Regions from separate parts of the Exiguobacterium sp. SH0S1 genome, predicted to be linked through region 1. Evidence: riboswitches for the same ligand, from Rfam matches in the RefSeq annotation. Region 1 holds a riboswitch; each other region holds the start of a gene.
The links. Region 1 has a riboswitch for thiamine pyrophosphate ahead of thiW (energy coupling factor transporter S component ThiW). Riboswitches for the same ligand answer to the same signal wherever they lie in the genome.

Region 1 (9,797 bases):
AGGGAGGGGTCTGTTTTCGATGCCTGATGTAGGCAGACGTCCCTTCCGCTTTGATGCGTTCGATGCGCCTGGCTAGTTCTAAGCGTTTCATCTCGTTCCCTCCCTCTAATCTTCCCTGAGTTTACCACACTTCAATTACGAACATGTTGTGATTCCGTTACAAGGCAACGCTTTAAAGGCGGACTTCATCAATCACGAACGAGGACGACCCTTCGATTTCTTCGATAAAATGCGAGCCGAACAACATCGCTGGTGTGAAGCTTCCAGGAATGACCCGGCTTGAACCGACGAGACGTTTCACGACCTCGAGCGCCCCATAGACGGTGAAGGCGTACGTGCTCGCCGTCTTAATGCGGACGATATATTTGTGTCCGTCTGCATTCGTTGCTTCGCCCCAAACATACGTCGACGACCCGTCCCGCTCCGCCTCATCCGGTCCGCTAATATGTTCATCGACATAGCGTAAGAGACGTCCTTGGACAGCGTCACTACCAAGAATCGGACTAAAGAACGACATGAGACGAGACGCATATCCGGCCACTGGGGGAACTGGGATCCATGTCGTGATGTTCGGGATGCCCGTCGTATAATACGCGGTCGAGACGTCACCCCACGGAATTGCGAGCGCTGTTTTCTTGCCGCGCCCAAAGTCGATTTGTCGACGCTTGGCCCCAAGCGGGAACGGCGACAGTTTTCCGTCTTTCCGCTCGGCACTGCTCGAGCCGAGCCCACGGATTGCTGTTTTCATCGTTCCGCGCGAAATACCGGCAGCGGCTGAGAAGCCGAGGGCGAGATTCGTCGCGTCCGGCATGAGTTCCTTCAACTTGCGGGCCACACAGTCGGTCGGGATGACGTCAAAGCCGACACCCGAACACAGCAATACCCCGGCTTCTTGCGCGAGCTTGGCCCGTTTCTTCGAATGGATGTATTCGAACACTTCGATTTCCCCGGTAATATCGAGGTAATGCGTCTGTGACGCAAGGCACGCCTCGACCATCGGCTGACTCGTATCGGCGAACGGTCCAGCACAGTGCAAGACGAGGTCGATGTCAGCGAGTTCCTGCTTCGCTTTGTCGAGCGACAGACTAAAGACACGCGTCTCGCATCCGAGCTCGTCACCAAGACGCTCGATCGCGTCCGCACGCCTCCCTGCGAGCACCGGTGTCATCCCTTCGTTTACTGCTTGCCGGGCAATCAGTTCACCTGTATAGCCGTTCGCGCCATAGATCATCCATTTCATCGTTGTTTCCTCCTTCAGGCTATATGTATGCTTCTTTTGTTCCCTTCTTTTACTGACGATACACGATGCAATATCGAATGAACAGTAACACAAAAAAACTGATCGTCCCTGAAAGGACAATCAGTTGCTTAATTAGTTGTTCGTCGCTTCCGCTGCTTTCGTACGAACCGTCTGCATCGCTTCTGTCCATGGGACGAGCTGGTCGAGCATATCATTCACCGATTGGACTTGTACGTCTTTCGGTGCGAAGTGCGTGCCGTTCTCGAAATCTGTGAAGAGCGAGAGCGCCGGGTGGACCCGGACGTGGGCAATCAAGAGTTCGCTCAAGACACCGCGCACATGCTCAGTTGCCCGAGCGCCGCCGACCGAACCGTACGAGACGATCCCTGCCGCCTTGTTATGCCATTCGTTACGTAAGTAGTCGAGGGCGTTTTTGAGCGCGCCTGTCATCGAGTGGTTGTACTCTTGTACGATGAAGACGAAACCGTCCATCTCTGCAATTTTCTCTGACCATGCCGCAGCACCTGTCGCGTCACCGCCAGCCTCGCCGAGAAGCGGTAAGCTGTAGTCCGCAATATCGATGATTTCATAGTTCGCGTCACCGCGCTTGTCGGCGAGTTCTTTTACCCATTCTCCGACTTGCGGGCTAACGCGTCCTTCACGAGTCGATCCGAGTACGATTCCAATTTTCAACATAGTAGTTCCTCCTTGTGAGTTGGTTGATGCTTCTTGTTTACCGAACAAACGATTGAAAAAACTCATGATGGCATACCCTCATACTCTTTCTCGAACGTTTTTGTGCTCCTGACTGTATCAATCGGCCGGACCATCGCTTCGATCTGCTCACGCTTCGACTCTAAGAACGGTGGGAGCGACAATTTCTCACCTACCGTCTCATATGGTTCGTCACCCATAAATCCTGGTCCGTCGGTCGCCCATTCGAACAAGATTTGCGGTGCGACGCGTGCATACGACGATTCAAAGAAGAAACGATCAACGTAACCTGACGTCGGTAACCCGAACTGTTGCAGCCGTGCTGTCCATTCGTCGAGGACGCTGCGGTCATCGACGCGGAACGCGACGTGATGCACCGTTCCAAACCCTTGACGTGCTTGCTGAGACGTCTCGTCATGGATGACGACGACTTGCGCTCCGTTTCCACCCTCACCTCCTTCAAAGAGATGATTGTCACCTTCTTGCCCGATTTCTTCGAACAACATGACTTCCTCCATCACTTGCTTGAAGTACGTGAAGTCAGAAATACGGATAAAGATTGGCCCGAGTCCAGTAATGGCATACTCGAGTGGAATCGGACCGTTTGGCCACGGCTCACCAGAAGCGACACCTTGATTGAACTCGTCCGAGATGAGCTGATACGCTTGGTCGTCGAAGTCGACGAACGACAGCGTCTTCTTGCCGAACTGCTCGGTGATGCCTTCATGTTTTACCTTTAACCGATCAAAACGGCGGACCCAGTAGTCGAGTGCCTGATCCGTCGGGACACGGAACGACGTCTTTGAAATCTCATTCGTCCCGTGCACGCCTTTTGGGATGCCTGGGAAGTCGAAAAACGTCATGTCCGTCCCGGCGCTACCTTTATCGTCCGCAAAGAACAAGTGATACGTCTGAATGTCGTCTTGGTTGACCGTCTTTTTGACGAGACGCATCCCTAAGACGTTCGTAAAGAAGTCGTAGTTCTTTTCGGCGCTGCTCGTGATCGCCGTCACGTGGTGAATCCCTTTTACATGGTTCATTTAAATCGCTCCTTCAAAATCTTGATTTCGAGATAATTAGTTAAAAAATTTTGACGCCTCGGCACGTTTGCCGACCGTCTTCAATTGTGTGATTGTGTCATCTAAATCGATTCCGTCGAACAACTCGTTCATCCGTTTCGTGTGTGTCGGAAAAATTTGATCCATCAAGTCGGTTCCCGCTTCGGTTAATGCGGCATACGTCACACGGCGGTCGCTCGGACAAGCTTTCCGGACCAAATAGCCTTTTGCCTCGAGTCGGTCGACGATATACGTCATGCTGCCGCTTGAGAGCAAGACTTTTTTGCCGATGATTTGAATCGGTTGGTCACCTTTATGATAGAGCAGTTCGAGTACCGAGAATTCGGTCGCGTTCAGTCCATATGCGGCGACTTCGTGTTTGACCATGTCCTGGATCGATTGTGAAGCCCGAAATAAGACGGTGATTGCTTTTAAGGCGTCTGATTGTTTCATCTGTTCCCCTCCTTTGTTGAGAGAAAACAATACTTTAAATTTAATTATCTTTAATTCGAGATAAATATAACACGGTAATTTGGATCGGTCAATCAATTTGATTCAATAAAAAGACAAGGCCGCTTCCACAAGCCTTGTCTTCCGGATCAATCGTACGTCTCGTCGAGATTGCGCGCATAAAACGCGATGGCGCGACGATAACGCTGAATGCTGTCATCCGGCTGCGGACTCGCGAGCAGCTCGAGCAACGCACCGGTCGCTTCCTGATGCTGTCCGAGGTTGTAACGCGTCATCGCTTGGAACACTTTCAAGGCAGCGATGTCAGGGAACTGTTCGATCGCCTTAGCAAATAGTTGTTCGGCATCCTCGTAACGACCGAGCGCACGGTACGTGCTGCCGAGCCCGATATACGTCTCACTGAGCTCGTGACCGCTCAGACCGAGTCGGATGGCCCGCTCATAGTGCGGGACGGCTTGACGCTCTTCGCCGAGCGAGTCATAACACCAGGCACATTGCGCGTGGAGTCGTGGATTTTTCTCATCTTGACGCAACAGCATGAGCAACAGCTGCTTCGCCCGCTCGAGCTCTCCGTTCTCGCGCAGGCGGATCGCCTCGTCGAGTCCGACTTCTTCTGGCTGTTTAACGTGAAGGTCGCTCAAATCATCGAGCCACGCTTGCAGTTTCTCATAATATTTCCCGATATGGACGCCGTCGACGAGCGCGTGGTGCGCTTGGACTGAGAGCGGCATCATCATCCGGTCGCCAACTTTCGTGAATTTGCCCCAGGCGATCCGCGGAACGCTATCGTGCTGTTGGTCATTCGTCGGGTGACTGATGCTCGTGAACGTGAGCCAAGGCACGCTCGTAATATAGAGCAGGCTGTCCGGCTCGTCATCTCCGACGACGACTTCTCGTTTCGCCCCGCTCATCCGCACGGCCACTTCCTCCATGAAGTCGGGAAACGCGTCTTTATACGTCGCCGTACAGAAATTGAAGACGTCATCATCCATCATGACGGTGAACGATGGATGGACGACATCATGCTCGACGACCACGTCACCGCGCATCCGGTACCTAAGTTCAGGGATGGCGTTCGCCGTCTTCACCACGCCGTATAAGAACAGCTTGAAAAATGACTGTCCGCGCGTCTTCGCGAACGTATGTAGCTTCGTCACGTCGACGTTCGCCGTCACGTTGAAATGCGGGGCGTCAAACGCCTTGAAAAACTCATAATGCTTTTTACGCGGCCACTTCTCGAGATCAATTTGTTTCATCTATCTTCCCCCCTGTTCTTTCACTGTACCAAAAGCAGTACGGGAAGACTCAAAGCTTTTGCTTCAACTGCTCGTAATGCTCGTTCGCTAAATCAAAATAGACGAAGTCGCGGCGTTCGATCCGATCGAGCGTCGCCTTGAAATCACGCCAGCCACGGTCGACCATCTCCGGCGTGAGCTCACCTGACTTGGCTGCCGCTTCGAACTCATCCTCGTCTTTACGGACGACGTCACCGTTCGGGAAGATGAGGATGTCGAGCAGGAGGTCATCCATGTACGGAATCCCATCCTCATACCCGATCCCCTCGACGATATCGATGTACCATTGGACGATGTTGCCCCGGTCATCGAACATGACGGTCACCCCGAACGGTTCATGTTCTGAGAAGTACTGGAGCCACGCGTAACCTGCGTCGGCGACGATGAACTCCTTTCCTTGATGCATCTTATATTGTGGGGCTCGGACGGCGTCAATTTGAAAGAGGGCGACGGTGCCCGAGAAGCGATCGTCCCGCACCTCCATTTGTGCGTATCGATTTTTTAATATGCGTTCCCAATCACGACGATTGGCAAATTTTCGTTTTGGCATCTCTCTCTCTCCTTTAAATCAGTTTCCTAAATGTGTTCGCCAAAAGTCGACATTCCCCTGTTCAATCGTACAGATTGTGTGGATTGAACCAGACGAGGTAGCGATTCCATTTGCCCTAGATGAGAAAGTATCCAGGTTCTCATCCTATTTCATACATGCTACGCTAATGTAAAATAGGGAAATAATGTAACTTACTAGGGGGTTGTTTTATGAAACGATTAGGACTACTTGGCTTAAGCGCGTTCTTGCTGACAGGTTGTACCGATCAAGCCGAGCAACCAATCGTCTCTCCTGATATGAACGAACAAGATGAAGAAGCGACGATCGAATGGACACGAGAAGATTTCAAAGACGTCTTTGACCAACACGAGACTGCCCAAGACTTGTTAGCAGCGCTCGAAACCCAAGGGCTAACACCGTTCCGTGAGACGTTCGAACGCGTCGTCATCGCCGGGGACGGGATCCATCATACATACGCCGATATTTATCCGTTCAAGCTCGACGACGGCACGTACGCGACCGTCTATGAGAATGAAGACGGTGAGATCGCCAACGGTCCCGAGTCGGTCGCACCACTCTTTTGGCAAGAAGAGTCGTTCACGCAATTCGTTGAGGAGATTGAGAAGCGCAAATACGGGACGAGTGCCCCCCCGACCGACGTCACATTGACGCAAGACGAGTTTCAATCGATTTACGACCGCCATGCCTACACGTCAGCGCTCATCGTCGAGCTCGACGAATGGGGAGTTCAAGTCGCACGCGACCCAATCGAGAACGTCATCATTGCCGGGAACGGCGTCAAGGAAGTGACGGCCGACTTGATCGTCTTTGAGATCGAAAACGGCTACGCTATCGTCTACGACCAAGACGGTGAGATTTTGAAAGCACCGGAGTCGATCGCCCAGCTGTTTTGGAACGAGACGGATTATGAAAACCTGCTCGAGAAGAACGAGTGATCACGTACCGCGACGTTTCAAGTCCCGATACTCGAGGAACAAGTTGAGCCATTGGGCCGGTTTATCGGCTGACTCGGACGGATCATACCGATAGTTGGTCACATATACATGCCACGACAGCGCCCGATACACGCAACCGAGCTCTTCAGCGATCAACAAATGGCGCCATAGCACGTCCCGAGGCGCTACACCTTCCCACTCAGCCAAGTAGACGGTACGCATCTTCTGAATCTGTTCATACCATGCGACTTCATCGTCTTCTGGCAACAAGTCGTAGAGCGCGTTCCAAAACACACGGACGCTGAAGAACGGATGGGTGACGGTCGCATCGCCCCAATCGAGAATACATAAGTCATCCGTCTGTTTGCGCCAAAAGATGTTGCCGCCATGTAAGTCGCCGTGCTCGAGACTCATCGGCACCCCAGTCGCGAGCTCGTCGCACATGGTGAGGAGTTTGTCTTGGAGCGCCAGCACCGCCTCTGCCTTATCTCGATCTAACCCCGTACATAACTCGGGTAAATACGTCCGTATCTCTTCTTTTAGACGAGCCGGACGCCGGTCCGGGATACCGTAGGCCAAAAGCGTATCCGTGTAATTCGCTTCTTTTCTCTGTAGTTTCGCATATTGACGCACAGCCGCTTTGTACCGACTGTGCTTGGGGTATTCACGAAGTGCATCCCCGCCGATGTCTCGCATAAGTAGCCAGTTGCGTGTCGCGGCAATGGCGATGACCTCCGGGACGAGTCCCGGATGCCGTTCGGCTAGATGCATCGACAGTTCAGCCTCGCCACCACTGATTGCTGTCACCGCCTTGGCGTAGTAACGGTCTGCTCCGTACTCTCCATACATCAAGTATGTCAAGTCGGTATCTTTCACAACCCGCCACGTCACGCCTGGCACATGGCCATCGAGCCAGTGCTCGAACTGTTCACGGTAAGACTCGTCACGCCATGGGATCGCATCCCTCACTGACCTCACTTCCTTTCACCACACTTCGTTTAGGAGGAAATAATATGGACGTTGTCTATTATTCATACCCGGTCGATGCGCTACTCTATATGTATTTAGGTGCGACGGCTGTCTTCAGCTTCATAATTGGTCTAGTCGTTCGCCGCGTGTCGAGGCGTCCAGATATCAGCTTTTGGACGACGATCGTGCTCAGCTTTGTCGGACTATGTCTTTCACTCGGCTGGTTCCGTAACGCCTCGGTCACCGTATTTATGGGTACACTCCCGTGGGTCATCAATCTCGTGTTTTCCCTGTTTTTATACGCCCTGTATAGCGGTATCATTTATTTCATCTTCCGACCGCGAAAAATTGAGGCAACAAAATAACGTTATGCTATACTCAAACCAATAAACGACCACTAGGGGAGCCTTCGGGCTGAGACGGCAACTGCCGGACCCTTCGAACCTGATCTGGCTCATACCAGCGTAGGGAAGTGGCTTGGATACGTCTGTCTGTCCACGCCACTTTTCCACTTGGAGAAGTGGCGTTTTCATTTTGAAAGGAGACACTACATGCGTATTCAACAACTCACTTGGATGGCGATGCTCATCGCCATCGCCATCATCGGCTCCCTGTTCATCTCCATCCCGACCGGTGTCGCCCGGGCCTATCCGGTGCAACATATGGTGAACGTCATCGCCGCCGTCACCGTCGGTCCGATTGGTGCCGTCCTCGTCGCGTTCGTGACCGGACTCGTCCGTGTCATGACCGGGACCGGGTCGTTGCTCGCCTTCCCAGGTGGTATGATCGGCGCCTTGCTTGCCGGACTATTTTACGTGCGGACGAACCGGGTCGCTTTCGCTGCGCTCGGTGAAGTCATCGGGACGGGCGTCATTGCCTCGCTCATCGCCGTCCCGTACGCGAAAATCTTAATGGGTTCTGAGTTTGGGGCGCTGTTCTTCTTCCCGGCCTTCCTCGCCTCGAGCGTGACCGGAGCCATCCTCGGCTGGATCGTCTTGGCGCGGGTCAAACAGTTGCGTCCACTCACGGTGAAGCGATAATTGAACAACAACCACCAAAACAGGGACGGCCGACTTAGGAAGGCTGTCCCTGCTTCACGTGATACACCCAAATCTCTTCCCCGTTCGCTTCATCAATCAAGCCACTGTCCTCAAATCCGCCCTTCGCATAAAACCGTTTCGCTGGTTCGTTCGTCGGATGGAGACTGAGGATGATGTCATCGACATCAAATCGCTCTTGCATCCACTCAATCGCAAGTTGCAAAAATGTTGACCCGATGCCTTTCCCTTGCTCATCCATATCAATCATAAAGCGGTCGAGCCAGACGTAACGCTCCACCTTGTTCTCGGCCCCGACCATCATGAAGCCGACCGGTTGATTGTCTCGACAGAGCGCGTAGCACGTCCACGCGTACTTGACGTCGACGTCCATCTCGCGGAGCGATTCCGCGTTCGTTTCGATAAAGCGGGCCTGACCAGGTGCGACGGTCAAGGCGACGACCGCATCCAAGTTCGTCTCATCAATCGGTTGAATCGTCAACGCATCGGTAGCCATCGTTGTACCTCCTCCATGTCCTGCCCGCGTTTCGGCAAGATGTAGGCGCTGACCGACGAGTTATACAAATACACATAATCGGCTTCCTCGACGACTTCCTTGATGCCGCTCCATGAGACTTTCGTCTCCCCGAACGCATTTTTGTCACGAAGACCGTCTTCATCCAGATCCATCGTATGCGGGCCGATCATGCCTTCATTGCTTCGTTCTTGAATCATCCGCTTCGTCTGTTTTCGGATATGCCGTTCAAAATACTTCGGATAATACAGAAACCAGATGAGGCTGATGACGCCATACACCCCAAACAACCACCAGCTCGTATCTTGAAACAATGTCGCGAACGTCAAAGCGCCACCACTTAAAATGATGACGGGCCCGATGATGCGCTGCAGGAATAGCATCCTCTTTCCTATCTTTGAACGTCTAATATGACTCAAGTTGAAGTGAATGTAGTCTTCTTCCGTCAATTCGTATTGGATTTCCATATGTATCCCTCCTCGGTGTCGTATACGTCTTCGTTCAAGAAAAGTTCCGCTTCAGGCTCCTATTCGCTAAAATGAAAGCAAAGGAGTGACACGATGAAACAAATCCACCATCTCTGTATCCAAACGCCCGACTATGCGGCGTCAAAGCAATTTTATGAAACGCTCGGTTTTGAGCTCGTCCAAGAGTCACCCAACTTCCATACCCGGGCGTTCAACAGTTGGCTCAAGCTCGGCGACTTCTATATCGAACTCCAGACGGCGAAGACCGACGAGACGTTATCGCCGTATTCGAAACATGCGGCCGGACCCGTTCACTTCGCCTTGTACGTCGATGACCTTCAAGCGGAAGTCCGTCGGCTCGAGGCGCTCGGTGTCACGTTCTTGCCGAAACATGGCGGCAACATCTACTTCGTCGTCGACGGACATTTGAGCAAACTAAAAGCCCCGGAAGGCACGATCATCGAGCTTCGGGACACGTTTTTGATCAAGTGAGGCGCTCGCCTCG
Region 2 (9,797 bases), on a different contig from region 1:
AACTTTAACTGATTATGAGAAGAGGAGCGCCGACCCGGAGGGGATGACGCTCCTCTTCTTTCAGTATCTATGGCAGCGTGTTGAAGTTTTCATCAACCGACCCGATGCCTTTCCGGATGACGGATGAGGTCGAGATGATAGGACAACCAGGCGCTGAACGTGATATGAACGGATAACGTCCGCATCACATCGATGTCAATCTGTTGAATCTTCAGAAGCCTCTCTTCGATATGGTGTGAGACGAGGAAGACGTCGGATAACGCCAGGAGCGCCCGCATCGCCTCATCTGGTTTGACGCCCGCGGTTATCGCGAGCGTATGTAGCGACAGATGAATGCTGCGAGTTGTCCCGGTCAAGTAACATTCGATCAACGCATCGAGTACAGGCGACAAATGTGTGGTCTCGTGCGTCCCCCGCTGATAGATGCTGATCCCCTCTTCGGTCACGTAATCCGTCCGCCCCATTAAACAAGCTTGAATCATCCGATACATCGCTTCACGCGTCACGTTCATCCGCCTCCTTCTTTTCTGCCGTTTCAGCATAATGTCAAACGACTCACGGGGCAAATATCCTTGTTCACACTTCCATAGACAATTCGGTCACATATGCTCGGACATTAGTAACTCGAACGTGAACGAAACGATTCGTTTCGGGTACAATAATGGAGAAGGGAGCGGTTTTATATGCAGAAAAAATGGAAGTACGGTCTCGCGACTTTGTTCACAGGCTATTACGCCGTCAGTTATTACGCGTTCAAGCGGATGACTCGCGGAAAACGTAAGACGCCCGAGATGCTCTTAGCACCCTATACGAAAGAAGATCAATCCTTTTATCACGACGTGCCGTTCGAGCACGTCTCCCTCCGTTCCCGTGACGGCTACCGTCTGTATGGCCGGGTCTATCGGAACAATAATCATAAAAAGTGGATTGTTTTTGTCCACGGTTATACGGCCTCCCACAGCTTTATGGCACCGCACTTGGCGATGTTCCACCGGCTCGGCTATAACTTGCTTGCGGTCGACTTGCGCTCACACGGAGAGTCGGAAGGGGTGTACGCCTCGTACGGATACCACGAGAAACATGACATCGTCGACTGGGTCGAGTGGTTACGCGACCATGAGACGGTCGATCAAGTCGGGCTCCACGGCGTATCGATGGGCGCCGCGACGATTCTTCAGGCCGGGCCGCTCACTGATGTGGATTTTTTGATCGCCGAGTGCCCGTTCGATGACATGAGGCAACTCATGCGTCACCAATTGAACGTGCTACATCGCTTACCGGGGGACTTGTTGTTGCCCGGCATCAATTACTTCTTGTGGAGTCGGGCCCGGTTCACGATGCGGCAAGTCCGACCGAAAGTAGCGCTCGCATCAATCACTGCACCGGTGCTGTTCATCCATGGCACGAAAGACGACTTTGTCCCGACCTGGATGTCCGTCGAGATGAACGCACTCAACCGCCAGAACGCGCTCGCACTCATTCACGGCGCCGAGCATACGAATTGTATCTTAAAAGACCAACCTGCCTACGAGAACGCTGTCAGTCAGTTTTTGCGTCGGTGACGTGAATCGGCCCGGCGATCAAGTCGAGCAACGTATGGATGAGGATCAACGGCCACAGCATTCCCATCGCCAAATATAAATAGCCGAACAGGAAACCGACAAGGCCCGTCGTGACAACCCCTTTCGGACCCTGGTACGCATGGGCCAGACCGAACAGCCCGCCCCCGATGATGGCGAGCGTCGCATCCGGGACGTTCGTGTATAAAGAAATCGTATACAAGAGGACGCCGCGGAATATGAACTCTTCGGTCGCCCCGGCCGTGAACGATACTGCGCCCCACGCTCTCGCTTCGTCGGTCGTGCGCGGAAGGAGCAATCGTTCAATCTCAAGCCCGTAAAACGGCCGAAGCTTTGTCCGTAACGCGGCCGACGTCTTGACGAGCAAATAGAACGCGATGAGACCTGAGATGACTATGGTCGAAAAGAAGAAATACTGCCAGGCGCGCCCGTCCCCATCCGGCGGCGCGAACCCGAGACCGACCGCTTCCGGCGGGACTTGGAACAAGAAGACGAGCGCTAGTAAGAGCAGGCTCAGCCCCCATGCCGACTTGATCGTCTCTTCATAGACACGGGTTCTCCCGAGCGCCTCGATCATCGGCTTCACGAGCCGGGCGTTGAATAGTTGTACGATCAATAAATACGCAAGAATAATCGTAAAGACGACCTGTTCAAGCATCTATATCCTCTCCTGTCCTTCCTGTTAGCTATATGCTACACTATTCGGGTATTGTCTAGAAAGCTAGGAGGCGGAATCTTGAAACGAATGATGCTGCGACTGACCGGCGTAATGCTTGTGATCGTGCTGTGCCTCGGCGCAATCGGCTGGTTTGGTCAACATGATAAAGTGAACAACGCCCTCTACCGGGCCTATTACGGTGACCACGGTATCCCGGCGGTCCACCAAGACGTCTACAAGGAAGCCGCGGCCACCTATGACGTCGATTGGCGGCTACTCGCCGCCGTCCACCGTGTCGAGACGATCTTCTCGCACAGTTCATCGATGCGCTCTTCGGTCGGCGCGATCGGACCGTTCCAATTTATGCCGCGGACGTGGCTCGGTTGGCAGTACGATACGGATGACCAAAAAGGTGATGTCCCGGAAGACGAAGTCGATTTGACCGACTTGACGCTGATTGAGCAGTACGGCGGCTTAGGCCGAGACGGGGATGATGACGGCAAGGCCGACCCTCATAGTTTGGTCGACTCGGCCCATGCCGCCGCTTACTATTTGAGCGAGCACGGCGGGCAGACGACTGATTCAGTCGACTCGATTCAAAACGCCATCTTTGAATACAACCGGAGTGACCAGTACGTGTCAGACGTCATGTCCTTTTATGAGCAGTATCAGGACGAGCTGTCTTTACTGCCTGGTGACGCGACGACGACGACGCAGCAGGTCGCCCGGTATACGATCCGGTATCTCGATTGGTTCGCAGGCTGGGCATGACCCGGCACTACTTGGTTAAAGTGAGGAAACAACATGAACACGCATATCGAGGAAGTGACGATTCGAGTCAAATCGATATTTAACGAAGACAAGACAAAGCGTTACATGCGAACGTATGAATTCACCGACGTCGTCGATGGGGTGATTTGTGCCGTCATCATCTATTCTCCACGGATGAGCGATGCATTTTTATCTGGTACGACGACTCAACGCGCCTACATGCTCATGCGGAACCATTTGGACAAACCGATCCGCGAGATGCGCGTCATCAGTCTCGTCCCGACGCTCGCCATCAATGACAACCTACCCTACGTCGAGTCTCAACTCGACGAAGTGAACTTTCATTACGTGGAAGAGACGCTCGACGAGGTCGAGACGAGCGGCGGCATGATCATCGTCGGTTGGGGTTCGCCTGGGCGCCTCATGCACCATTCCACACTGTACAAGACGTTATTCGCCGAGCACGAGGCGAGCATGTATTGTATCGGTACGACGTCAAAAGGCGAACCGCAACAAATTCGCATGGCCAATGAAAATACGGTACTCGAAGCGTTCAATAACGAATCGATCAAACCGAAATTTAAGATCTTGAAAGAGACAAAACAGGACGACTCGAAATGAGTCGTCCTGTTTTTTATCGCACGCCGATCCATACACTTACTCCGAACAGCGTGAACAAGAGTGACGCCAACAGAAAATCGTTTCGCGTGACCGGAATCACCTCGTACGTGGAACGATGTTCACCCGTAAATCCCCGAGCCTCCATCGAGAACGCGATCCGCTCGGCTTGACGGATAGCGCCGGCAAGAAGCGGGATTAGGAGTTTCGGGATGTGCCGCACGTGATCGATCCGGGTGTCGAGGCGCACGCCACGTAAGGCATGCGTTTCATAGAGCTGCATCAGTTCGATCTTTAAAATCGGGAAAAAGCGAAAGCCGACGAAGACGCTATAGGCGATGTTCGGAGACAATCTCGCCTGCTGCATCAGACTGTAGACGAACCGCTTCGGGTCCGTCGTCAGCGTGAACAGAAGCGACAGGACCGTAAAGGCGAGGACCCGAAGCGAAAGTGTCGCCGCCAACAACACGTTCTCCTCGGTGACATCATTGCCGAAGAGCGAGAACACGACTTGCCCGCTCGCCTCTCTGCCGAAGACGAGCGTCGTCCAAAGCGTCCCGAGCGCGGTCAGTAAAAATGGGATCATGAACAGTCCCCATCGCTTCCAGCTCACGTCGGAAAAGATGAATTGGAGGGCGATTGTGCCGAAGAAGACGACGAGCGGAGTCCACGGGTTGTACACGAAGGCGAGACCGAACATGAGACACGTCACGGTCAAGAACTTGATTGTCGGGTTCATCTCGTGAAACGTCATCAAAACGCCTCCGTCAACAGTCCGTGGGCCCGCAATAAGTCCGAGTCGTCCCAAATCGACGCATCGTACGGCCCACTCAAGTTCCCGTCACTCATCAAATAATACGTGCTCGCGGCACGGGCGAAACTGAGATCGTGCGTTACGAACAAGACCGTCTGCCCCGCACGGACTCGTTCAGCCATCAATGCATGGAGCGCTCGAAGTGATGCCTCGTCTTGACCGGCCGTCGGTTCATCAAACGCGAGCAGTTGTTTACCCGACAGAAGCATCACCCCGATGGCGAGTCTCCGTTTTTGACCGTGACTGAGTGAGAGTGGATGGGCGTCACGCAGACGTTCAAGCCCGAGGCGTGCCAACATGTCCTCGATTGAACGGTTATGTCCATATGCTAGTTCCCGCGACACGTCACTCGTCACAAACAAATGCGCCGGGGATTGCGGGACGAGCCCGACTTCACGGTGATGCCGCGCCAGGCTTTTTAGCCACGTCGATTTGCCGCTGCCGTTCCGACCGAGGATGGCGATCACATCCCCGGGGGCCACTGCGATTTTGCTCGCTGCAAGTTGAAACTTTTTGTGATTCACTTTCGGTATCTGAAATAATGTGTTTGTGCCCCGTGTCGTTTCAATCGGCGTAAATGTATAATCCGGTTGAACGACGAACGATCCATCGCCTGCGATCCTTCCGTTCACGAGTTCCAGGTGCCGGTCAAAGAAGTCGCCCCACATGTACGGACGATGCTCGATGACGACGATATTGACGTTCCGTGCGGACTTGTCGAGCCAGCGAACGAACCGACGTGCCGTCGCCGGGTCGAGGTGTGAGAGCGGCTCGTCGAGTAAGAGCCATTCCGGACATCCGATCAAGGCACAGGCGACGGCGATTTGCTGCTTCTCGCCCCCTGATAAATCATGGATGGTGCGGTGGCGATAATCGGACAAATGTAACTCGTGCAAAATCGCTGAGACACGGTCCATCATCTCGCTTCGGGCGACCGAAAAGTTTTCGAGCGTGAAAATCAGCTCTTCCTCTACCGTCTGCATGACGAACTGGCTGTCCGGGTCTTGAAACACCGTCCCGACGCGGCGATTCACCTCGCCAGGCCGATACGTGGCATAGGACCGACCGAATAGATGCAATCGCCCCGTCACAATCCCATCACAGTTGTCCGGGTAGAGCCGATTGAACAAGGCGAACAAAGTCGACTTCCCCGACCCGCTCGCCCCGGTGATGAGCGTCCTGCCGTCCTTAAGACGAAGTGTGATATCTGTCAATACGTCGCGTTCTTCTCCCGGGAAACGAAACGCCAGACGCTCGGTCTCAACCATGTGCCTTCCTCTGCCGGGTGACGGCATACCCTTCTAGCGCACCCGTTCGAAGCAACAAGTCGCTCAAAATCTTCCCGCCGATCCCTGCGATGAGCATCCCGCTCGTCGCCCGTAGTGCGAACATCAAAGCCACGTACGTCGGACTTAGCGCGCTGAGACCTCCCATGACGTACGTATATGCGAAACTCGTCACTGCCGCACCGAATCCGGCGAGCATGAGCACCCACAAGTCATACCGCTTATACCCGGTTAGTGCGAACGCCGCTTCGGCGCCGAGTCCTTGAATGATGCCGACGAGGATGATGCGCGGACCGATCGCATTGCCGATCATCATCTCGATCGACGCTGCGAGCACTTCCGACAAAAAGGCGGCGCCTGGCTTTCGAATGATGTAGGCGGTAATAATCGAGACGATGAACCAAATCCCAAAAATCCATTCATAGGCGATCGGCCCGATCAAGCCGGCCCACAAGTTCCCGACATGGACGAACGCCAAATAGACGACGGCAAAGACGACCGATAAAATCGACAACAAGACGATTTCTTTCAACTTCCATGAGTTAAGCATCAACGCGTCCCTCGTGTGACGGACTGTTCACACTGAACGTGACCGTCATGACGACGTGGCTCGTCTTCTCGCGAACACGGTTGAACGTCGCCTCATAAAACGCGAACACCGGCTCGATGTCTCCGTGAATTCCTGAGGCATAATGCATCGCGTCATTGAACACACCCCGTTCTTTCGCGAAATCGATCTCTTCATAGATGATGTCCATGTAATCATCATCACCGAGCGGGTAGAGCGCGAACTGTGAAGAGACGTATTGCGCACCTACCCGCCCGTTCACCGGCTCACTCGATACGTCGAGCAGATTGTCCCCGGCCGTGTCGCCCGGACATCCGGCCGAGAACGTCCCGCTCATCGACACATGCGCCCCTGTTCTCGTGGCGTGTGACAAGACTGCTTTCGCGACGTCAAACACGTGCTCGGCCCGACCGCGAATCACGGTCGACACATCGTCCGTGTGCCTCCAGACGTTGCTTAAATCAGTCTCTTTGAGTGCTCCTTTGATGACCGGTATGAACTCTGACGTCATCGGGCTTAGCGTAAAGCGGAACCCGACGATCGGGCTCGTTCCACATTGTTGATTCATGATGATTCCCCCCTTATTTGGTTACACAAAAAAGCCGCATCCATGAGAATGCGGCCACTTATCCAATCATCAATCCATCAGAAAAAGTGCCACACTTCCTCACGCCAGTATTACCTGGATCGAGTTATAAGGGATTGGAGCCATGCTCACATCTCAGCCGAAGCACCCCTAGTGTAGTCCAATGTATGCGGTTGTTCATGCAAGCAAAAGTATAGCCGTTCGATTCTGAATTGTAAACGGTTAAATCATGAAAACGTCGCGATCCCGTTTCCTGGAAGCGTATCCCGTAACGTTGTCCAGTCTGACGCCATCTCTTCGTCTGACAGTAGACAGGCGTCAAGTTCAAGCTCGACGCGCACTCGGTCCATTCGGTGACCGATCAAGACGAGCTCCGTCTGGCGGTCGCCGTACGGCTCGATGTAATCGGCCTCAAGCTCTGGTTCGGCGGCGAACATCTGCTTTCGTTCCGCGTCAGGAAGCGTCGCGAGCCAACGCCCGGCATGTTCGAGCGTCGACGCGTACCCCGCTTGGGAGAACAAGCACGCGATGTCGTTCCGTGAGGCGATCCATAAAAAACCTTTCGCCCGGACGACTTCTTCCGGGAACTGTTCGATCCACGCATGTAAACGCTCCGGGTGGAACGGACGGCGGCGGCGATAGACGAACGAACTGATGCCGTACTCTTCGGTTTCAGGGGTATGGTCGTCTGTCTCGAGCTCTTGGATCCATCCGGCGGCATGCATCGCCTGGTCGAAGTCGAACAAGTTCACGTCTAACAGGTCGGACAACAACACGTTCCCGTATGTGCTTGTCAAAAGTCGCGCCGCCGGGTTTAACGCGCGTAACAGACTTTCGATTTCGTGCAGTTCCGGTTCCGTGACCCGGTCCGCCTTGTTGAGGACGATGATGTCGGCAAACTCGACTTGATCGACGAGCAAGTCGACGACTTCCCTGACATCACCCGTGTCGACAGCCTGTTTCCGTTCATGCAGCGATTCGCCCGAGTTGAAGTCTTTTAAAAATCGATATGCGTCGACGACCGTCACCATCGCGTCAACATACACACGGCTCGTCAAGTCGATACCCAAGGCGTCATCCGCATATGTAAACGTCTGCGCGACCGGGATCGGTTCCGAGATGCCTGACGACTCGATGATGATGCCGTCGAGCTGTCGGTCGTTCGCAATCTCGCTGACCGCCTCGAGTAAATCTTCTCGCAACGTGCAGCAGATGCAACCGTTAGACAGCTCCACCAACTTCTCGTCCGTCCGTGAAAAACCTGCCCCGTCAATCAATCGCTCATCGATGTTCAGCTCGCTCATATCGTTGACGATGACGGCATATTTTTTACCATCCCGATTGTTCAACATATGATTGAGCAACGTCGTCTTGCCACTTCCTAAATATCCGGACAAGACTGTGATCGGAATTCGTTTCATGATGTATACCACCTTTAAATCGTAATCATTACTTTTTAGATAATGAACGGGATCACGTCCGTTGTCAACAAAAAAACACGCTCAAAAGGAGCGTGTTTTCTTGTTGACTAACATGATTGTTATCGCTCGTCCTTCGGGCGCCCACGCTTTCCGCAGGCAATCCCGGAGCCTCATCGCGACTCACGTCGCTACTGGGTCTCCGTTGGATTGCTTTCCTGCAGGAGTCGGGGCGCCATCGAACGAGCAACGCAAACGGTCGCCATCTAGCGGCCATTTGTCTTTTTCTGAGGCCTCGACGGCCGAAGAAAAAGCTCTGGATATGTTCTTCGTACCGGTTATTCTTCTAACGCTTTCCGTTCCGCCTCGGAGCGAGGATACGTGTTCGCCTGCCACTCGGCCCGGTAAATCGAATCGAGTTGCGTCAATCCGACCTCGTCATCATCCTTATCGGCATCCACACTCGGCGTCTCGTCCCACTTTGGTTCAAGATACGTATGGTCTTCTTTCCGAGCCCGGTCGTCCAATATCTTTTGAATCCCGACCCGAGCCACCGCCGCTAGTGCCAATCCGATTCCCGCTCGCACGAGCAATCGCTTCACCATAGCCGTCCCTCCTTAACGTCCAAACCGATAAAGTGGCATCCCTTTCACGTCCGTATCAATCTTGAAGACCGAACCCGCATCCGGATGAGCGGCGAGCGCCTCGTCGTCCATGCCTTCCCGTGCCGTCGTGATCGCCAATTGTTTTAAGTCATCCCCGATAAAACTACACGACGTGACGTTCGGCGCCGGGACGATGACTTCAAGCACTTTTTCACCCGTCTCCGGATTCCACCGCGTGACGCGCCCGCCTGCAAAGTGGGCAATCCATAAAAAGCCGTCTTCATCCGACGTCATACCGTCCGGGAACCCGTCCTCATTCTTGAAATCAATGACGACCTCACCTTCCCCGAGCGTGCCCGTTTTCAAATCGAACGGGAACTTGCGAACCGTCTCGGTCGGCGTATCGATATGGTAAAACGACGTATGGTCAGGTGACCACGTCAACCCGTTCGATAACGTCAATCCGCTCAACATAACCTCGGTCGTGCCGTCGCGGTTCAAGCGGAACAACGTCGCCTGCTCAGACTCGTCTTTTAAGTGGAGCGTCCCGGCGAAGACACGACCGTACGGGTCGGCTTTCCCATCGTTGAAGCGAAGGACACCTTCCGGGTCATCAAGTTCGACGAGTTTATCGAGTTGTTTCGACGTTTCATCCCACTCATAGATACCATCCTTCAATCCGACGATCACGCCGTCGGTCACTTTAGGGACGACAAATCCGACCTGCTGTCCCATATCAAACGAAGATAATTCATCTTCTTTCTCATCGTACCACCAGAGCGCGTGCCCTTCGATATCGACCCAGTAGAACCGCTTCAGTTCAGCGTCCCAGCAAGGCCCTTCCCCGAGCGTGTTTCTGACTCGAATCCATAACGTAGCGTTTACTGTCTCCA
Region 3 (9,797 bases), on a different contig from region 1:
TCATCCGGTTCATATCCCATTTCCCTTTGACCGTAACCGTCGCACCAAGCGCCAATTTGTCTTTATAGAAAGCGCGGTTGAACATCGTCACATGGACGACGTAGCGCTCTTCTAACAACAGCCGGAACTGAAGTCGATTTTTGCCTTTACTATAATAGCGGACGAGCGGTTCCGCTTGAACGGTCCCACTCCATTTGACGAGGTCCCCGTGGACTGCCGTCGTCACAGTGCCGCTGTTATAATTTTCATAACGAAACGGGACGTGCTCTAGCACGTCCTCGATTCGTTCGAGACCCATCGTCTCTAATTTTTTGGCCATCTCTGGCCCGACCCCTCGGAGCGTCGTCAACGCGTCACTGTTTGGCATTTTCTTTCTCTCCAAAAATATTGCGTTCGATCCGACGTGCTGTCGGTGTGTTGGCGAGTCCGCCCCGTGCCGTCTCTTTCAAGGCGGTCGGCATCATTTGACCGATCTCGTACATCGCTGAGATGACTTCATCGCACGGGATGCGGGACGTGATGCCGGCGAGCGCCATATCAGCCGCGACGACCGCGTTCGCCCCACCCATGGCGTTCCGTTTGACGCAAGGTACTTCGACAAGACCCGCTACCGGATCGCAGACGAGCCCGAGCATGTTTTTCAAGGCGATCGCAAACGCCGTCGCCGACTGTTCCGGTGTCCCGCCGGCCGCTTCGACGATGGCTGCTGCAGCCATACCGGTCGCGGAACCGACTTCGGCCTGACAGCCTCCGGCCGCACCCGAAATCGAGGCGTTGTTCGCGACGACGAATCCGAACGCGCCCGAGGTGAACAAATACCGAATCATCGCATCGCGGTCCATCTCGAGACGGTCCTTGACCGCAAATAGCGTCCCCGGTACGACCCCGGCGCTCCCCGCCGTCGGTGTCGCGCAAATCCGTCCCATCGCCGCATTCACTTCGTTCGTGCCGATCGCTTTGGCGACGGCATCTAAAATCAAGTCACCGGCAAGTGATTTGCCCGACCGGACATAGTCTTGCATGAGCACGGCGTCATTCCCAGTCAGCCCCGTCACAGACGTCACGCCTTGCATCGCCCGCTCGACCGCTTCTTCCATCACTTCAAGGTTACGTTCCATCATCGCCATGACCTCTTCTCGTGTCGAGCGTCTGACGTGGACTTCTTGCTCGATCATCACTTCAGAGATCGGGATGTTTCGTTCCGTTGCCGTCCGTACTAATTCTTCTACTGATTTAAACATAGTCGTTTCTCCTTATTCCCCAAAGATGGCTACCCGTTCGATTTGAGGTAACCGTTCCAGTTCCGCTAATACGTCTTTTGGCATCGGTTCATCCATTTCAATCGCCATCAAGGCTTGCTTGCCTTTTTCATGACGGCTCACTTCCATATGCCCGATGTTCAGTTCGTGCTTGGCGAGTATGCCCGTCACGGCCGCGATCGCCCCGAAGCGATCGTGATGCAAGACGACGAGTGCCGGTCCACCGCCGGAAAGCTTGAGCGGGAATCCGTTCAATTCGGTGATTTCAATCGTGCCACCGCCAATCGAGATCCCAACGATCTCAAACGTCCCCTCCGCGTCCTCGAGATGAACCCGAGCCGTGTTCGGATGATCCGTGAGCGCGTCGCTCGTCTCAAAGACGACTTCGATTCCCCGCTCTTTCGCGATGTCGAGCGCTTGCGGGATGCGAAGATCGAACGTATCGAACCCCATGATGCCTCCGACGATGGCGACGTCTGTCCCGTGACCTCGATACGTGTCGGCGAACGACCCGTAAAATGTGATCCGCGCGAGGTCCGGCGTTCGGCCGAACAGTTTGCCGGCCATAAGACCGATGCGTGCGGCTCCGGCCGTATGCGAACTCGATGGTCCGACCATGACCGGTCCGATAATATCAAACACACTGCGATATTTCATCGCATTTCCCCCTTTCAAAAAAACCCTACCTTCATTATACAGAAGGCAGGGCTGAGATACAGCTTATTCCACACTAAAAATGTAGGAGTAGAGCGGTTGTTTACCGTCGTGAACTTCGATTTCAATCTCATCGTTCTTCGATTCGATGTAAGCCGAGAGTGCTGCGACGTCTTCCGCCGACGAACCTTCGCCCGTCAAAATCGTGACAATCTCATCATCCGCGTCCACAAGTGCATCTACGAGCGCTTTTGCCGCTTCTAGACTCGATTTTGATGATGCGACGATTTTCTTCTCAGCAATCGCCATATGATCATCTTTACGAATCTCGACACCGTCGATACTCGTGTCACGGACAGCGTATGTCACTTGTCCTGACTTGACCGTAGTTGCGGCCGTCTTCATGACCGACTCGTTCGTCTCGACATCCGCTTCAGGATTGAACGCGATGGCAGCCGCTAGTCCTTGTGGTACCGTCTTCGTCGGAATGACCGAGACGCCGCAAGGTGCGACCGATGCCGCTTGCTCAGCGGCCATGATGATGTTCGAGTTGTTCGGGAAGATGAAGACGTGCTCGGCGTTCGCCGCTTCAATCGCTTTGACGATGTCTTCCGTCGACGGGTTCATCGTCTGCCCGCCTTCGATGACATGTGCGGCACCGAGCGAACGGAACAGTTCACTGACACCTTCACCCATGGCGACGGTGACGATCGCGTAAGGCACTTTTGCTTTGACGGCAGTCGCTTGAACGCCGTGCTGGTTGGCACCGTGCTCTTCTTCAAGAATCGTCGAATGCTGTTGACGCATGTTCTCGATCTTGACCGCGACAAGCTCACCAAAACGTTGTCCTTTCGTGATGACGTCGCCCGGCGTCTCGACGTGAACGTGGACTTTGAGCAACTCTTCATCGGCGACGACAAGGAGCGAGTCTCCGAGTTCAGACAGCTCGTTACGGAACACGTCCTCATCGAACGGAGTCTGTTTCAACTTTTCGTCTTGGAAACGGACCATGATTTCCGTGCAATATCCAAATTCGATATCTTCCGTCGACATGAAACCTTGCGCAGCATGGTGTTCTGCCTCAACGAGGGCATCCATGACCGGTGCGTGCGGCTTCTCGAGCTCTTTCCCTTCAAGGCTCGCGAGGAACCCTTCATAGATGACGAGGAGACCTTGACCGCCTGAGTCGACGACACCGACTTCTTTTAAGACCGGCAACAAATCAGGTGTCCGCTCGAGCGACGCTTTCGCTTCCGTGATCACTTGCTCCATGAACTCATTGAAGTCGCTCGTCGACTCAGAGGCACGGAGCGCTTCGTCGGCCGCTTCACGAGCAACCGTCAAAATCGTTCCTTCAACCGGTTTCATAACCGCCTTGTATGCCGTGTCGACGCCACGTTTGAGTGCCTCGGCAAAGTCGAGTGTCGACAATTCTGTCTTTCCTTCGATCGATTTACCGAAACCACGGAATAATTGGCTCAAAATAACACCCGAATTCCCACGGGCCCCCATAAGTAGGCCGCGGGCAAACTTCGATGACACGTCAGCGATGTTCGCCGTGTCGAGTGCGGCCACTTCCTTCGCACCTGAAGTCATCGTCAAATTCATGTTCGTTCCCGTGTCGCCGTCTGGGACCGGGAAGACGTTAAGCGAATCCACGTAATCTGCATTTTGGCTCAAGTTGGCTGCACCGTTTGCGACCATTTGCGCAAACACCAATCCATCTAAACGTTTTAACCCCACACCAAATCCTCCTTCGTTCTCGTCAGTCATTCGTCAGACGAACGCCTTGTACGAATATATTTACCGACGAAACGTTTAATCCTAAAGTTTCACCGAGCGTGTATTTTACACGACTTTGCACGTTGTACGCGACTTCCGACACTTTCGTCCCGTAGCTCACGATGATGTGCATATCGATATGTACGTCTTCTCCATCTTGACGTACGACAACGCCACGCGCATAATTCTCACGTTTGAGCAGTTCTGCGATCCCGTCTTTCAGTTGAGCTTGTGACGCCATTCCTACGACGCCGAAACATTCCATCGCCGCACCGCCCGCGAGTGTCGCGACCACGTCGTTCGTGATATCAATATTGCCATATGTTGTCTTCATTTCAATTGCCATATGGAGTAGCCTCCTTTATTCGGAATGATTCCTACAGTATATTCTACAATAAGTACCTAGTTATTAAAAGGACATGCCCCTAAACTCGGTCAATTGTAACCGCAACCCTCATTCATTATTAAAATCCTCATCCGTAATGTCAAGTTTTTTTCTTGTCATCCGGTTATTTTCTAGTTGCATCGTGAAAAAACCCATGCTAATATAAACGAGTGTCTATTAGGACGAACCCACATAAAAAAGGAGGGGAAACGCATGGCACGTAAATGCTACGTAACAGGTAAGTCACCTAAGTCAGGTAACAACCGTTCGCACGCACTCAACAAGACAAAACGTACTTGGGGTGTAAACGTACAAAAAGTTCGCATTCTCGTTGACGGTAAACCTAAACGAGTTTGGGTTTCAGCTCGCGCTCTTAAATCAGGTCTCGTTGAACGCGTATAATTACCATACACGAACGAAATAAATCCCAGCGGCATGCGCCGATGGGATTTTTTTTGTTTATTTCTTTATATACATAATCAAGACGTTGCCGCTATGAACGAGCAAATCCGCCTCTTCCGCCGACCACTCGTTTGAGATCGTCAGCGCCTCATGGCTGACGACGTCATGGTTCTCGAGCGGGTACTTGACGCCACGAATCGAGACCGAGGCCCGTTTCCAAGGTACGAGCGACAAGTAATGGTCAGGACGACGCGGGAGACGATAGTCCCCTTTTCCGACGAGGCGCACTTCTTGCCCGTCTGCGAACAACCGCATCTCGGGGTACGCCTCGAGCAGACCGACGTTGCTGAGCGTCATATCGAGTCTGCCCCCGAGTGCACCGTACACGTCGATCACGTCCGCCCCTTTCCCTCGTGCCGCCTCGAGAGCGATCTCAAGGTCGGTCACGTCTTTTTCAGACGGATAACGGACAGCTTCCTCCGGCACGGTGCCTGTGAACGAATCAAAGTCACCGACGAGCAGGTCCGGCTTCATCCCACGGTCGAGCAGCGTATGATAGCCGCCGTCGACGCCGATGACGTAATCGGCGTTCCGAGGAAGCTCAGGGACCGCTTCCGGGCTCGCAGCCACAATCAAGACACGCATTATCTGATGTCCCGTGTCGCGAGCGTCGCGAAACGCGGCGCCGACGTGAACAAGAGCACGATCACGACCGCCGAGACGAGGAACGACGGCAACATATACGTCAAGTTATAGCCGAGCGAGTACAAGACGACCGGTCCTTCCGCATACTCGGCGAAGAAGACGATGCCGGAGACGACGTGCGCAACGTAGCGGAGCGCCGAGCCGATCAACGCCCCGAGAATCAAATAGAACGTGAGCGTTTTCTTGGCGCCGTCTTTTGCCGACTGTTTGACTTGCCCGGCGAAGATGCCGGCGACTCCGACGAGGCCGTAGGCGACCGTGTAGTCGAGTAAAAACTGGACCGGCGTGAAGATATAGGCCCCAAATAACAGTTGTAGCGTCCCGACGAGCGCGCCTGTCGCGAGTCCGCCTCTCAATCCATGCCGATAAGCCATCACGAGAATCGGCAGCATCGCCAAGCTGACTGCTCCGCCTTGCGGCAACCGATATGGGATGAGCATGTCAAAGATCAGTCCGAGCGAGGCGAACAGCGAGATTTCAATGAGCGCCTGTAGTTTTAAACGTTGTTTCATCTTATTCCCTCCTTGATATGAGTGAACGACAAAAAGCAGCATGACGTAAACGCCATGCTGCTATCGTGTAGCAACGTGCATTTTCGCCACATCCCTACGTCCGTGTGAACGGAACAGGTTCAAAGGGTTAGCTCATGCCTCTCAGCCACAGATGTGACACCCCTTGCGACAATATTTGTTGTTCTACAGACGATTATACACGAGACGCGTTGCGAATGCTATCGATTGCGTCTTTATAGCTCGGTTCGTTATAGATGGCTGAACCGGCAACGAGGACGTCGGCACCTGCGTCGATACAAAGTTTTGCCGTCGCAGGATTTACCCCGCCATCGATCTCGATCTCGAAGTCGAGACGACGCGCTTGGCGCATCTCGCTGAGCGCCGCAATCTTCGGGACGACCGCTTCGATGAACGCTTGGCCGCCAAAGCCAGGGTTCACGGTCATGAGCAACACCATATCGACATCACCGAGCACGTGCTCGATTGATGACAACGGCGTATGTGGGTTCAAGACGACACCACACTTGGCGCCGGCTCCTTTGATTTGTTGCAATACGCGATGCAAATGGTTTGTCGCCTCGACATGGACCGTGACGATATCGGCGCCTGCTTGAACGAAGTCCTCGACGAACCGTTCCGGTTGGTCGATCATCAAATGGACGTCTAATACCATGTCCGACTTGTCACGCAAACTTTTGAGTACCGGCAGTCCAATCGAGATGTTCGGCACGAACTGACCGTCCATGACGTCAAAATGAATGTAATCGGCCCCTGCTTCTTGGACCGCTTTGACCTCTGCCTCAAGGTTGGCAAAATCGGCCGACAGGATCGATGGTGCGATTTTAATCATGTTAGTACCTCCGTTGTCTATCTTTTAATTCCTCCATAAACGTAACATAGTTCGCATAGCGGGTGGAAGCGATTTCTCCGGCCTCGACCGCCGCTTTGACGGCACAACCTGGCTCGTTCAAATGGGCGCAACCACGGAATTTACAGTCATCGTGCCGCAAGACGAATTCAGGGAAACACCAACGCATCTCCTCGACTTCAAGTTCTTCCGGGAACTCAAGACTCGAGAATCCAGGTGTATCGGCGACGAACCCGTCCGCGAGTGTGATGAGCGTGACGTGACGCGTCGTATGCTTCCCGCGGCCAAGCGCTTTCGAAATCTTACCAGTCGCGAGTTCAAGCTCCGGTGCGACCGCGTTCAGCAACGAACTCTTCCCGACGCCGGTCTGTCCGGCGAATACGCTCGTCTTGTCTTTGAACGCGCTGCGGATGAGCTCGATCCCAGCTCCGTCTTCGGTCGACGTCTCAATGACTTGATAGCCGATCGAACGGTATAGCGCTGCCGCCGCACTAATTTTTTCCTTTTCAGCTTCTAGCAACAAGTCCATCTTCGTCAACACGATGATCGGGTGAACTTGCTTCGATTCGATCAAAATGAGAAAGCGGTCAAGCAAATGAAACGAGAATGCCGGCTCTTTCACGGAAAAGAGCAGAAACGCCTGATCGATGTTGGCGATCGGCGGGCGGACGAGATGGTTCGACCGCTCATCGACAGCCATGATGTAGCCGGTCCCGTCCCCTTGGTCTTGAATATCGACGTCGTCCCCGACGACGGGCGAAATGTTTCGGTTCCGGAAGTTTCCCCGGGCGCGACATCTGATTTCAACTTTCGTTTCGGTCATGACATCATAAAACCCACCTTGCAAGCGAATAATCGTTCCTTTCATCCTGTTTCCTCCTTAGAAAAGAGGTGACGCGCACGCCACCTCTTCATTGTGAATCTTTTGCTTGGGCGTATGTCACCGTATCGGTCCGAACGACTTCACCCTCGACTTCAATCGTCGCGGTACCGACTTCGTCCGGAGCAATGACGAGCGTATAGGAATACGTCGTCGTTTCTGTGATCATATCACGCAACACTTCGATCTCACCACGGGCATCGACGGTACGAATGACGACTTCGACCGGCTCCGCCTCTTCACCCTCTGCCGGCGGTTCGATTTCGACGTCCACTTCCCGCTCGATCGAGATGTCGGTCGGCTCGACTCCTTGTGAGACGATGACCGTCAGTTCCGTTCCCGGATCGACCGCCGTCCCTGACGTCGGCAGTTGACGAATGATTTGATTCGCTGGGATACTCGTCGAATACTCATCGCGTTTCACGATTTTCAAGTTGTTTTGCTCGGCATAAGTTGACGCCTCTTCGAACGTATAGCCCGTCAAATTAGCAAGCTCGATTTTATTGCTGCCGGTCGAGACGACGAGCGTGACCGTCTCTTCCGACGCGATGACTTCTTCACCTGGCGTGATCGATTGCGAAATCACATCTCCGCTGTCGACCGTTTCGGACGCTTCGGATTGGATTTCAATATCTGTGAAATCAAGATCTTTCAACGTTCGTTCCGCTGCTGTTTGAGACAACCCTTCGACGTCAGGCATCTCGACCGTCTCTTTCCCAGCAGACACGACGATGGTGACGACCGTTCCACGCTTCGGCTTCCGTCCAGGTTGCGGGTTTTGCGAAATCACGTCGCCTTCAGACACGTTGTCACTCACTCGGTCCGTCGTCTCAACGACGAATCCGGATGCTTCCAGTTCAGTCGTCGCATCACCGACGCTCATACCGACGACATCAGGCACGACGGCACGTGACATTTCATCTGCAACCACATACGCGGCAACCCCGCCACCAATCAATAGAAGCACGAGCACTAGCCAGAGCCACCACTTCTTTTTCTTTTGTTTCTTCGGCGTCGCTGATTCCGGCTCGACTGCAGCTGCCGGCTGCTTGACGACTTCTTTCGGTTCTTCCGGGACGACAGGCGCCATGACGAGCGTCTGATCAAACTCGTCTTGTTCTGTCGGCATCCGTTTCGGTTCGTCCGCGCGGTCTGGGCTGAGCGACGTCAAGCAGTCTTTTTTAAAAGCAGCGACCGAGGCATGTCGTGCCCCCGGCGATTTGGCGAGCGCCTGCATAATACAGTTCTCAAGCGCTTGCGGAATTTTAGGGTTCAAGTCGAGCGGTCGGATCGGATCATCTTGCAAATGTTGCAACGCGACCGCGACCGGCGTCTCACCGATGAACGGGACTCGTCCTGTCACAAGTTCGTACAGCACCGCACCGAGCGAATAAATGTCTGACTTCTCATCGGCAAACTTGCCACGCGCTTGTTCCGGAGAGAAGTAGTGGACCGACCCGAGGACTGACATCGTATGGGTCAGCGTCGCGTTCGACATGGCCACGGCAATCCCGAAATCGGTCACTTTGACGTTCCCGTTTTGGTCGATCATCATGTTTTGCGGTTTGATATCCCGATGAATGATGCGATGGGCATGGGCATGATCGATCGCATCACAGATCTGTCCCATGATCCGTAACGCTTCCTCGATTGATATGTACTCTTCCTGTAAATATTGTTTGAGCGTCATACCATCGACATGTTCCATGACGATGTAATAAATGTCTTGTTCATCTCCGACGTCATAAATGGCGACGATGTTTGGATGGTTCAGACTGGTTGCCGCATGGGCTTCTCGTTCGAACCGGCGTATAAATTGTTCGTTATGCGAGAATTCAGATCGTAACACCTTAATGGCGACGGTTCGGTTTAAAATCTCATCGTGAGCCCGGTAGACATTTGCCATGCCGCCGCTACCGATTTGTTGTTCGATCCGATAACGATCGTTGATTCGTTCTCCACTTCGCATCGGATTCATCCTCTCTTTCTATCTGTAAATTGGACGAGCGCCACAGTGATGTTATCGCTCCCACCCAATCGGTTGGCTTGATCGATCAACATGTCCGCCTTAGCATCCGCAGAGATGGGACGAGTTAAGGCGTGTTTGATGGCTTCATCTGTCAGGTGAGTCGTCAAGCCATCCGTACAGATTAAAATCGTGTCGAACTCGGGGTCGGCAAACACTTGCAGATCAGGTTCGACGTGCTCTTTTGAGCCGATCGCACGGGTGATAATATTTCGTTTCGGGTGGATCCGCATTTCTTCTTCCGTCAATTCCCCAAGTTGTTTTAGCACGTTGACGTAAGAATGGTCTTCCGTCAATTGTTGGAGTGTTCCGCCACGAAGGGCG

Region 2: another riboswitch for thiamine pyrophosphate. It lies ahead of EVJ20_RS04005 (YkoF family thiamine/hydroxymethylpyrimidine-binding protein); the one in region 1 lies ahead of thiW (energy coupling factor transporter S component ThiW).
Region 3: another riboswitch for thiamine pyrophosphate. It lies ahead of thiT (energy-coupled thiamine transporter ThiT); the one in region 1 lies ahead of thiW (energy coupling factor transporter S component ThiW).

Annotation. Positions count from the first base shown of each region.
Region 1 is NZ_SJVC01000005.1:124,890-134,686, forward strand. It holds gene EVJ20_RS12335 (GNAT family N-acetyltransferase) at 1-91, opposite strand, end outside; gene EVJ20_RS12340 (saccharopine dehydrogenase family protein) at 173-1,240, opposite strand; gene EVJ20_RS12345 (NADPH-dependent FMN reductase) at 1,373-2,002, opposite strand; gene EVJ20_RS12350 (ring-cleaving dioxygenase) at 1,999-2,994, opposite strand; gene EVJ20_RS12355 (MarR family winged helix-turn-helix transcriptional regulator) at 3,031-3,465, opposite strand; gene EVJ20_RS12360 (tetratricopeptide repeat protein) at 3,612-4,739, opposite strand; gene EVJ20_RS12365 (DUF402 domain-containing protein) at 4,789-5,328, opposite strand; gene EVJ20_RS12370 (hypothetical protein) at 5,538-6,284, shown strand; gene EVJ20_RS12375 (aminoglycoside phosphotransferase family protein) at 6,285-7,253, opposite strand; gene EVJ20_RS12380 (hypothetical protein) at 7,298-7,618, shown strand; TPP riboswitch at 7,643-7,741, shown strand; gene thiW (energy coupling factor transporter S component ThiW) at 7,805-8,293, shown strand; gene EVJ20_RS12390 (GNAT family N-acetyltransferase) at 8,328-8,807, opposite strand; gene EVJ20_RS12395 (YcxB family protein) at 8,789-9,292, opposite strand; gene EVJ20_RS12400 (VOC family protein) at 9,386-9,784, shown strand.
Region 2 is NZ_SJVC01000001.1:780,910-790,706, forward strand. It holds gene EVJ20_RS03965 (hypothetical protein) at 93-512, opposite strand; gene EVJ20_RS03970 (alpha/beta hydrolase) at 684-1,562, shown strand; gene EVJ20_RS03975 (CPBP family intramembrane glutamic endopeptidase) at 1,540-2,238, opposite strand; gene EVJ20_RS03980 (lysozyme) at 2,326-3,009, shown strand; gene EVJ20_RS03985 (DUF1643 domain-containing protein) at 3,043-3,630, shown strand; gene EVJ20_RS03990 (energy-coupling factor transporter transmembrane component T family protein) at 3,644-4,381, opposite strand; gene EVJ20_RS03995 (ABC transporter ATP-binding protein) at 4,381-5,709, opposite strand; gene EVJ20_RS04000 (ECF transporter S component) at 5,702-6,277, opposite strand; gene EVJ20_RS04005 (YkoF family thiamine/hydroxymethylpyrimidine-binding protein) at 6,270-6,863, opposite strand; TPP riboswitch at 6,943-7,043, opposite strand; gene EVJ20_RS04010 (GTP-binding protein) at 7,109-8,302, opposite strand; gene EVJ20_RS04020 (hypothetical protein) at 8,638-8,904, opposite strand; gene EVJ20_RS04025 (SMP-30/gluconolactonase/LRE family protein) at 8,917-9,797, opposite strand, start outside.
Region 3 is NZ_SJVC01000001.1:365,604-375,400, reverse strand. It holds gene recG (ATP-dependent DNA helicase RecG) at 1-367, opposite strand, end outside; gene sdaAA (L-serine ammonia-lyase, iron-sulfur-dependent, subunit alpha) at 354-1,241, opposite strand; gene sdaAB (L-serine ammonia-lyase, iron-sulfur-dependent subunit beta) at 1,254-1,916, opposite strand; gene EVJ20_RS01845 (DAK2 domain-containing protein) at 1,980-3,656, opposite strand; gene EVJ20_RS01840 (Asp23/Gls24 family envelope stress response protein) at 3,679-4,041, opposite strand; gene rpmB (50S ribosomal protein L28) at 4,294-4,482, shown strand; gene EVJ20_RS01830 (thiamine diphosphokinase) at 4,540-5,127, opposite strand; gene thiT (energy-coupled thiamine transporter ThiT) at 5,127-5,699, opposite strand; TPP riboswitch at 5,774-5,873, opposite strand; gene rpe (ribulose-phosphate 3-epimerase) at 5,893-6,549, opposite strand; gene rsgA (ribosome small subunit-dependent GTPase A) at 6,551-7,435, opposite strand; gene pknB (Stk1 family PASTA domain-containing Ser/Thr kinase) at 7,479-9,416, opposite strand; gene EVJ20_RS01805 (Stp1/IreP family PP2C-type Ser/Thr phosphatase) at 9,422-9,797, opposite strand, start outside.